3 regions of the Oceanobacillus sp. E9 genome follow, and region 1 is predicted to be linked to each of the others. Evidence: riboswitches for the same ligand, from Rfam matches in the RefSeq annotation. Region 1 holds a riboswitch; each other region holds the start of a gene.
What was found. A riboswitch is a leader RNA that binds a small molecule or an ion and turns the genes downstream of it on or off. The one in region 1 is predicted to bind preQ1.

Region 1 (3,536 bases):
TCAGGAAGGTCTGTCACGGCTTGTACTTCAACACATCCCAGTTCCATCGCCTTAGTGTATGTGTCATTAATGTCAGGAACTAATACATTAAACCATATCGTTTTAGGATCATCTTGGCTTGGAGCTATTAATTCAAATTTTGGATTTTCATCCAGCATATGAAAACGTACTCCATAGAGACTGAAAATAACCTCGTTCTCACCCTTCGAGAATTTTGAAACCTCGACTCGCTCAATATCAAATATCTTCTCGTAATACTCCAATGCTTTTAAGCTATCTGATACTACTAAATCAATTTCTACTCCAGTCATTTTTATCACTCCTTTTATTTTTTTATCGTAGAGAGGGGTAAGAAAGCACACTTTCTTTAAAAAAAGTTACAAGTTACTATTGCCTAACCTATCTCAACCAAAAGTACAGAATCGTGAAAAAATCGTAGAAGCTAGTTTTCCTACTTCTACTTTATTAAATATCAAATTAATTTTACTATACTTAACAATCCGTTAGAAATATTATTTACTAAATTATAATGATTATATGCATTTTGACCGATTATAAGTAATTAAATGAAATTTTGTCAAATATAGTTCATTACAACTATTGTATTAATGGTTGTCTAAGATGTAAATTTATATTAGAATTTTATGAATAACTGAAAAAGTTACTATTTGAAGTTTGCTTTAAGGAGTTTTGATATGGATAATTCAAAAAATGCTAATAACCTCATGACTATTGTGATGCCTTTATGTATGGTATTAGGTTGTATTATCGGTATCATTTTAGGCATTGTCTTTCAATTAAACTTACTCTTGTCAATAACTATAGGAATTATACTAGGTTTTGCCAGCGGAATCATTGCCTACGTTATTTATAGTATAAAAGAAAAATAAGAAGAAGTTAAAAAAGCGTGTTCCTAAACACGCTTCTTTTTAATGGAGATTTAGTAGAGTTTTCATCGTTAATTACGAGAAAAATGTAGATTATACATGTACGAAAAAAAACATAATTAGTAGGGAAAACATTATGTTAGCAAAAATATTACTATAACTTATCAACCCTCCTCATATAGATATTTGTCCAACTATTATAAATTTAGTAAGGGACAAAAAGTAATAAACAATGCAATTAGTTTTTTGAGAATCTATGAATGCTTTTTACACAAATTTTACACAATACTATTTACAAATCTAGATAAACACTGTTATCATAATTTAGGTTTAACGTGGTTCGTAACCATCCCACGCAAAAAAACTAGGAGGACAATTAAATATGAACGTAAAAACGTTAGTAATTAATGGCTTAATAGCGGCTTTATATGTCGTTGTCTCTATAGCTATTGCACCATTCGGTTTTACAAATATACAATTTCGCATTTCAGAAATGTTTAATCATTTAGTCGTATTTGATAAGCGTTATTTCTTTGGAATTGTAATTGGAGTGTTTATCGTTAATCTTAATTCACCACTTGGTTGGTATGACCTCGTATTCGGGGTTGCTCACTCTGTTATTTCACTAGGAATTATTATTATCTTATCTAAATATATTAAGGACAAATTAACGCTCTTATTTCTAAATACGATTGTATTTACGTTTAATATGTTTATCATTGCGTTTGCATTGAACCTTGCACTAGAACTTCCTTTTTGGTTTACTTGGTTAACAACTGCAATTGGAGAATTTGGTGTACTATTAATCGGTATTCCATTATTCTATGCTTTGCACAAGCGACTACGTTTTGATAAGCTCATATAAAGTAAAAAGAACCTTAGACAAGTCTAAGGTTCTTTTTTGAAAGTCTACCATTTAAGAGAGGATGGGACAAAATGATTGTTAGAGAAAGAGAAGATGAATTGATATTAATAACACAAGATGATCATGCTCAAATATCAGGAGATATACTCGATAATTGGAATTTGGATCACTTTCAAGGTAAAGAATGGAGAAATTCTGTTCTTTATGCTGCTTACCAACATGATTTGGGGTGGAAAGAATTTGATCGCCAACCATTTTGGAATGATGTCACCAATCAACCTTATACATTTGCCGATTTCCCTAATGTACCTAAAACCGTATTATATAAGTATGGAATTAATGAAGTAGAAAAAGTGGATTTATACGCTGCATTACTGTGTAGTGAACATTACAAAAGATTTTTAGCTAATAATACTTCTCTTGAAGCACAAGCTTTTGTTGAACATGAAGAAACAAGACAAGAACGTATCATAGGGACACTTCCGAATTTCAACAAACGTTTGTTTGAATTTCATTACGGACTGCTCCAAATTTCAGATAATCTTTCATTATTTGCTTGTATGAACGAGCCTGGTGCTACCGGAGAAAAACAACATCCATTTTTCAAAAAAGGAATTCCAACGAATCATACTTTACACCATGTACTCAATGAACAGCTGCAAATAAACTGGCAAAATGAAGACACCATTGTTATGGATAACTTTCCATTTGATAAACCTTTTCCTATTTCTATTCAATATAAACAATTATCCAGACAAAAAATTCAACAACATGGTCTTATAGAAGCCTATGAACAAGCAACTCTAGAACAGCATCCCGTACTTATTTCTTCTCCAAGTCATATTAAAAAGGCTTCCGAGTAATTCGAAAGCCTTTTTCTGTGCTATCCCCCCCACTGATATGGAGTTTCTTGATAAACATAATAATTTAACCAATTGGAAAATAGTAGACTACAATGACTTTTCCAACGATATTTCGGATCCTTTTTCGGATTGTCGTCGGGAAAATAATTTTCTGGAATGGCCGTATCAATACCTCTTTGATGGTCACGAAGATATTCTTCTGCTAAAGTCTCTGCACTATATTCTAGATGCCCCGTTGCCATAATGTGCTTTCCATCTTTTGAAGCGAGTAAGAATACCCCAGCATCATCCGATTTTGCTAATAATTGTAGATCTGGATGTGTTTCAATCTCATCTATAGATACATCAGTATACCTAGAATGTGGTGCAAAGAAATAATCATCAAACCCTCGCACTAAACGTTCATGCGGATGAAGCAGCTTATGCTCATATACACCAAAACACTTTTGTGGCAAATGATATTTATCAATACCATAATGATGATAAAGAGCTGCCTGTGCCCCCCAACAAATATGCAATGTTGACGTAACATTATCTTTAGACCAATTCATTATCTCCTGTAATTCTTTCCAATAATCAACCTCCTCAAATGGCAAATGCTCTACAGGCGATCCTGTAATAATCATCCCGTCAAACTTCTTGGATTTTATTTCTTTAAACTTCTTATAAAAAGTATCCAAATGATACTTACTCGTATTCTTTGATTCATGCGAGGACATTCGTAAAAATGAAATATGAACTTGCAGAGGTGTGTTACCTAGAAATCGCAATAATTGCGTTTCTGTCTTTTGCTTTTCAGGCATTAAATTGAGGATTAATATATTCAGTGGTCGTATATCTTGCGTAATCGCACGTTGTTCATCCATCACAAAAATATTCTCTTTTTCTAATATATCTTTTGCAGGTAGGTGTATCGGTATT
Region 2 (3,536 bases), on a different contig from region 1:
CTAACTCTTCAAATTCTGCTTTCATATTGTCCCCATCGTACACCCATCTCTCCGAAGACTTAGTTGGCATTGCGATTCCAACCGTTTTTGAATCACTTGCACCACTCGAATCTTCGCTACACCCGACCAATAAGACACTAACTAAAAAAGCACACATCAAAAATATAAACCTTTTCATTTTGATCCCCTTTCTTTTTTCTATCGCAAACAAATAAGTAAACACAGACATACCACACTCATGTAAAAAGCATATTCAATCTATTTTGTGCGATAGTAATAATAACGTTCGTATAAGAAATAATTATTTATCTCTTGTACGTACATTTATTATAGGATATTCAAAATATCTTAAGTAAATTCACAAAATTAGTAAAAAAGAGCCAATTCATAAGAATTGGCTCTTTTTTACTCTTCTCTGTTTTATATGAATATCAATTAAGGTATATGAAAATACAAGCTATGAATACATGACTTGAAGTAAATTAAGAAGGCTTTATCACATGGTCTGGACTGTTGCCCTCGTATTTTCTAGTCCATTTAACCAAAATATAAGCAAATGGAGTATCCAATAATGCGACTAGACATTTCCAAATATATTGCGAAACGATCATACCTAGCAGTACGTTTGTGGGTACTATCCCCAAAAATGCAATCGTAATAAATAATACAGTGTCTATGAATTGACTTGACATTGTTGCTAAATTATTTCGTAACCATAATTTTTTCTTACCATGCTTATGTTTAAACCAATGAAATATAGACACACTTAAATTTTGACTTATTACATAAGAAGTTAAGCTAGCAAATATAAGTCGAAAGCTTCCACCTAAGATTTGTTCAAATTCGGCTTGTGCATGAAAATCTGGAGCCGGTGGTAATTGTATAGAAATGTAGATAAATACCATAGCAATTATTTGTGTCAGAAACCCAGCTAGCACCGTTTTTCTTGCTGCAGCCTTACCATAAACCTCACCAATAACATCTGTCATTAAGTATGTAATAACATAAACGATAGCAGCACTTGGAAGTATAAAACTTCCCATTTCAAATAACTTTACTGAAAGAATATTTGATAGCAATAACAAACCTACAAAGATTGCACTAAAATAAATATACATCCTGTCCTCTTCCCCTTTATATTAGGTTAGAGGATCTTACTTTTCCCCTCTATCGATTATCTATATTTTCTGGATACATATCATGTTGGATAAGTCGTTGGTCCGCCATTTTCTCAAATTTTGTTCCTGGTCTACCATAATTACAATATGGATCAATAGAAATACCACCACGTGGAGTAAATTTCCCTCGAACCTCTATGTATCTTGGATTCATTAGATCAATCAAATCATTCATAATAATATTTATACAGTCCTCATGGAAATCCCCGTGATTCCTAAAACTAAACAAATACAATTTCAATGATTTACTCTCTACCATTTTAATATCTGGAATATAACTAATATAAATCGTTCCAAAATCAGGCTGATTTGTTTTTGGACATAACGTAGTGAATTCTGGACAATTAAATTTAACAAAGTAGTCACGTAGTGGATGTTTGTTCTCAAAAACCTCTAACACTTCCGGTGTATAATTAAAATTATATGTAGTTCCTTGACTTCCTAATAACTGAACATCCTGAAGTTCATTTTCATCTCTACCTGCCATAATTATTACCTCCTTTTCCATAAAAAAAGCCATGCCCCTAAGGAACATGACTTGAATAATCATTGTTTGTCCTTAGTTTTTTATAGAGGGTTGAAGCTAAGAACCTCTACCAAAATTATGTTTGGTGTACAAACAATGATTATAAGTATTATTAGTGTTTATGTCAATCTTAATATTTTCATCTTACTTATACGGATGTCGCCCCTTGACCACCATCGATTCGATAATAGGAACCACTAATAAATGAAGCTTTATCTGAAGATAAGAATAACATAAGGTTCGCTATCTCCTCAGCTGTCGCATAACGATTCATCGGTACAGATGCTTCGAATTGAGCTCTAGCTTCTTCTGCCTTATCACCCATTGCATTCTTCTCAATACTTCGCATCATTTCTGTGTTAACTCCTGAAGGTGCAACCGCATTGACGCGTACACCATACTCCGCCATTTCTAGTGCCGCTGTTTTATTTAATCCAATTACAGCATGTTTAGAAGCAACATATGCACTCATACCAGGAGCTCCTAATAATCCACCATTAGACGCAGTGTTAATAACTACACCAGATTTTTGTTCTTTCATTACTTGTAGTACATACTTCATTCCAAAAAATACACCCATAACATTAACGTCAAATACATTACTAAAATTCTCTTTTGTTTGTTCTGTGATGTTATTAAATTGACCATTGATTCCTGCATTATTAATAAATATGTCTATCATTCCATATTTTTCTTTTGTTCTACCCACATAATTTTGTACATCTTCTTCTTTTCCAACATTTGCTGTAATCAATAGAATTTCTTGAGTATCAATTTCATTAGCAGCCTTCTCTAATGCTTCATTTTTAAGATCTACTAGTGCCAATTTTGCTCCTTCACGAGCATATGCTTTTGCCGCCTCTAAACCTATCCCTCCGGCACCTCCGGTAATTAATACAACTTTATCTTTGAACATATCTTTAACTCCTTTAACAAACTAGATTTTATTATAGTTTTAACTAATTCGAATACAATATGCTTATTAAGTATCCAATTAATATTAATTAAAAATATTCTTTACTAGTTAAATAAAGTATGGTATATTCAACAAAATTACATATGTGATGAAGATTCATATATATGAATTAAAGGAGGTGATAGTATGTCTGTAAAATCTGCCAAACGCGCATTAGACATTCTAGACTTATTAGCAAGATATACAGATGGGTTATCAATTAAAAATATTGGCGACAAGTTAGAATTGCCACAAAGTAGTACGTTTAACCTTTTAAAAACATTACATAACGAAGGATACGTTCGACAAGATGGTATGAAACTATATTATTTAGGTGAAAAGTTAATACCATTAGGAACAAGTGCTTTAGAATCATTAAATATACATACGGTAGCAAAACCTTATTTAACCAATCTTATGAAAGCGGTTAAAGAGACTGTGTTTATGGCAATGTTATCTAAAGATGAGCTAGTATATATTGCAAAAATGGATGCTGACAGATCAATACGCACGACTGCACAACCTGGATATAAAAAGCCAATATATTGTACTGGACTTGGTAAGACGTTCTTATCTTTTATGCCTGAAAGGGAAAAAAATGAATTATTAAATCGCATTACCTTAAAGAAAATCACTGCAAATACAATTACTGATAGAACTCAATTAGAAGATCAACTGCAATTGTTTCAAAAACAAGGATATAGCGTTGATGATGAAGAAAATGAAGATGGCTTGTACTGTTTAGCTGCTCCAATATTCGATAGTCAGAGACAGCTTTTAGCAGCTATAAGTGTTGCAGGACCAAAAGATAGAATGATAAAGCAAAAAGAATCTACTATTACAAATCTTAAAAAAACAGCCCAACTTATTTCTAATG
Region 3 (3,536 bases), on a different contig from region 1:
GGAAACTAAGGTTTTTGTTTCTCCTGAACCTGATCCGATAATTAACAAGTCGTTTTCTTCTAAATTAGCAGTTACGGTTTCTCCCACTACATATGCATCAATTCCCATATGCATCATTCTCATCACAAAAGATTTTCCCATAAACCCAGATCTTCCGGCACCAGCGACAAAAATTTTATTGGATTCTGTGATACTATCTATTAATTTCTCTGATTCATTATCAGAAATTAACCGGATTGACTGGCTTAATTCCTGTACGATTTCAGAAGCATACTGTGTTGTTTTCATTATTTATCACTATCCTAATTGGATTAATTCTTTCATTTCACGAGCAACGGCTTGTTTATCTTCTTTGCTTGTGATTCCGCCACCTACAATGATGAGGTCGGGTTGGTGCTTAATTACTTCTGTAAGTGTTTCTTGCTTGATTCCGCCTGCGATAGCTGTTTGGGCTTGTTTAACAACACTTTTAATGGTTGCAAGATCTTCAAAAGAGTTCTTACCTACAGCTTGTAAATCATAGCCAGTGTGTACACAGATGTAATCTACACCTAGTTCATCTAATTCTTTTGCACGTGTTTCAATATCTTTTACGGCAATCATATCGACAAGGATCTTTTTGTTATGTTTTTTTGCTTCTTCCACGGCTCCTTTGATCGATTGATCTTCGGCTGTACCAAGAATTGTAATAATATCAGCTCCTGCTTGAGAAGCTTGACTTACTTCATATCCAGCTGCATCCATAATTTTGAGATCAGCTAATACCGTTAAGTTCGGGAAAGCAGCCTTCATTTCTTTAACTGCTTTAAGTCCTTCATTAATAACGACGGGTGTGCCAATTTCTACGATGTCAATATATGATTCAACTTCCTTTACTAATTCGATTGCTTCTGGAATGTTGACAAGATCTAATGCTAGTTGTAATTTCATATTGAACTCTTCCTTTCTTTGGTTAACTTTAAAGTATGATGTCCATTATAAGTTCTAACTATCATGAACGGAAGTACGCACTTTTAACTCATATAGTGACAAAAAGTATACTGTAAAAATCAGGATTATTTGTTGCAAATAAAAAACCATATACATTTGTACATGGTTGATTATGTGTTATTCGTTGAATTTTCTTTAGAACGATCTAGATGGTCTTCTAAAAAATCTTTGTAATCTTTACCCCAATCATACATTGCTTCTAATATCGGCATTAATGTTTCTCCTCGTTCCGTCAGCGAATATTCTACTTTCGGAGGTACGACGGGATAAACTTCACGATGAACAATAAAGTCAGATTCTAATTCTCGAAGCTGATTTACGAGCATACGCTGGGTAATATTAGGCATGAGTGATTTCAACTCGTTAAATCGCTTCGTACCTTCTTTTCCTAAATACCAAAGAATTAGCATTTTCCACTTACCGCCAATTACTGCTAATGTTAATTCTTTTTCACAGTTGAAATCTCTATTGCAAACATGTCCCATGCTTTTTCTCCTTTCAAAATAACGATAGCTATCTGAACGATTGTAAAAAATTATATCGTTTATATTTGTGTGCATCAAATAAGAGGAATTATTTAAATGTTCATAAAATAAAATATTCAAAGTATAGAACATTGGTAAAACTATTAAAATCAAAGTAAACTTACCTATATTTTCAAGCGGAAATATGTTAATCTAACGTTGTGAATTAAATAGAACACTGCAGTATTGTAGGAGAGGTTCGCGATTTAAATCCCTCTATAAAAAACTAAGGAGATAAACAACACGCTTCTTTGTGTTGTTTTTTTTGATTGTATGGACTGTGAAAGTAAAACGGTCACTCATCAGCAAACATTATTTTCTTCTTCTTTTTTATATGGGATGGATTCATATTTGAGGAAAAGAGAGGGGAAATAATATGTTTAAAAAGCCGAAAGTTTCTATTGTTCAACAAATAAGGGGGAGATTGAAATGATGCAACAAATATATCCTGTTATCCCCCATTCGTATGCTTATGAACTTAATAAGGATTTTCATTTTTCAGCAGCTCATTATATTCCACAAGATCAAGCAGGTAAGTGTCAACAAATGCATGGACACACGTATTTTACAAATATAACAGTTGTTGGAGATGAACTCGATGAAACTGGATTTTTAGTAAATTTTAAACAGATTAAGGATTTGATTCATAAACGCTTTGATCATGGAGTAATCAATCATGATTCTGCTTTTTCAGATGAACAAGCAATTGACTTTCCAACCACAGAAGTAGTCTCTCGTAAAATTTATGAAATCATTCAGGATTATTTAGATGGTTTGCAAAATAAACCGAAATGTATACAGGTTTATTTACGAGAAACTCCTACTAGTTACTGTATCTATCGTCCGAGAGGGGAGAAATCAACATGAAGATTCCTGTTTTAGAAATATTCGGTCCTACTATTCAAGGGGAAGGTATGGTCATTGGCAGAAAAACGATGTTTGTGCGTACTGCAGGCTGTGATTATTCCTGTTCTTGGTGTGATTCTAAATTTACATGGGATGGATCGGAAAAAGACTCGATTCAAATGTTGGAACCAGCAGAAATTTTTGATTCTTTAAAAGAAGTAGGAGGCAACAAATTTGGCCACGTAACGATTTCAGGTGGAAACCCTGGATTATTGAAGCAAATAGATAGTTTGGTCGATTTATTGCATCAACACCAAATAGAAGTCGCTCTGGAAACACAGGGAAGTAGATGGCAAAATTGGTTTACAAAAATAGATGATCTAACATTATCTCCTAAGCCACCAAGTTCAGGAATGAAAACTAATTTTACTACGCTTGATTACATTATTGAGAGATTACATAAGGAACAAGATGGACATTTTAGTTTGAAAGTCGTTATTTTTGATGAAGAGGATTTGGCCTACGCAGAACAAATACATGAAAGATATCCATCTGTTACATTATTTCTACAGGTAGGAAATGATAATCTAGAAGCGAATGAGAATGAAAGCTTATTATCTGATCTATTGGAGAAATATGAGAAATTGATCGATCGTGTGATGGAAAATAAGTTACTTAAGGATGTTCGAGTATTACCACAATTACACACTTATTTGTGGGGGAACAAGCGGGGGGTTTAATCCTATATTAAAAAACAAGGAACCGATGTTGCCAGCGTTCCTTGTTTTTAAATTCATGCGAATCTATTTAAAGAAAAATGGGATATATCCAAACTAGTTTTTCCTCGAATGGCTAATTGACTCAATAATTCTCCTACGCCGCTGCTAAATTTGAATCCGTGACCAGAGAACCCACAAGCGACTAGTACATGTTGATAGTTTGGAAGTCGATCTATGATGAAATTGCCATCTGGTGTATTCGTATAAGTGCATACTTTTCCTTGTCTATGCTGTAATTCAGGAGACATATATCGATGAACAAATTGGCTGACATCTTGTTCGTCTTCGGAATATGTACCAAATTTTTTCAAAGGTTCATCTGCCTTCACAGGTTGGCCACCATCATGTCTGCCAACTTTTATACCAGCTTTATCAATACTCGGGAAGCCGTAATATG

Region 2: another riboswitch for preQ1. It lies ahead of queF (preQ(1) synthase); the one in region 1 lies ahead of AQ616_RS14725 (QueT transporter family protein).
Region 3: another riboswitch for preQ1. It lies ahead of AQ616_RS07600 (6-pyruvoyl trahydropterin synthase family protein); the one in region 1 lies ahead of AQ616_RS14725 (QueT transporter family protein).

What each region holds. Positions count from the first base shown of each region.
Region 1 is NZ_LSNA01000008.1:212,936-216,471, forward strand. Features, by position in the region: gene AQ616_RS14715 (VOC family protein) at 1-311, opposite strand, end outside; gene AQ616_RS14720 (hypothetical protein) at 696-890, shown strand; PreQ1 riboswitch class I at 1,217-1,261, shown strand; gene AQ616_RS14725 (QueT transporter family protein) at 1,270-1,752, shown strand; gene AQ616_RS14730 (DUF3891 family protein) at 1,824-2,615, shown strand; gene metA (homoserine O-acetyltransferase MetA) at 2,636-3,536, opposite strand, start outside.
Region 2 is NZ_LSNA01000005.1:101,094-104,629, reverse strand. Features, by position in the region: gene chvE (multiple monosaccharide ABC transporter substrate-binding protein) at 1-178, opposite strand, end outside; gene AQ616_RS04215 (queuosine precursor transporter) at 483-1,118, opposite strand; gene queF (preQ(1) synthase) at 1,168-1,665, opposite strand; PreQ1 riboswitch class I at 1,732-1,778, opposite strand; gene AQ616_RS04205 (SDR family NAD(P)-dependent oxidoreductase) at 1,853-2,620, opposite strand; gene AQ616_RS04200 (IclR family transcriptional regulator) at 2,807-3,536, shown strand, end outside.
Region 3 is NZ_LSNA01000006.1:128,033-131,568, forward strand. Features, by position in the region: gene hxlB (6-phospho-3-hexuloisomerase) at 1-288, opposite strand, end outside; gene hxlA (3-hexulose-6-phosphate synthase) at 298-930, opposite strand; gene hxlR (transcriptional activator HxlR) at 1,101-1,475, opposite strand; PreQ1 riboswitch class I at 1,703-1,750, shown strand; gene AQ616_RS07600 (6-pyruvoyl trahydropterin synthase family protein) at 1,944-2,381, shown strand; gene queE (7-carboxy-7-deazaguanine synthase QueE) at 2,378-3,100, shown strand; gene solA (N-methyl-L-tryptophan oxidase) at 3,154-3,536, opposite strand, start outside.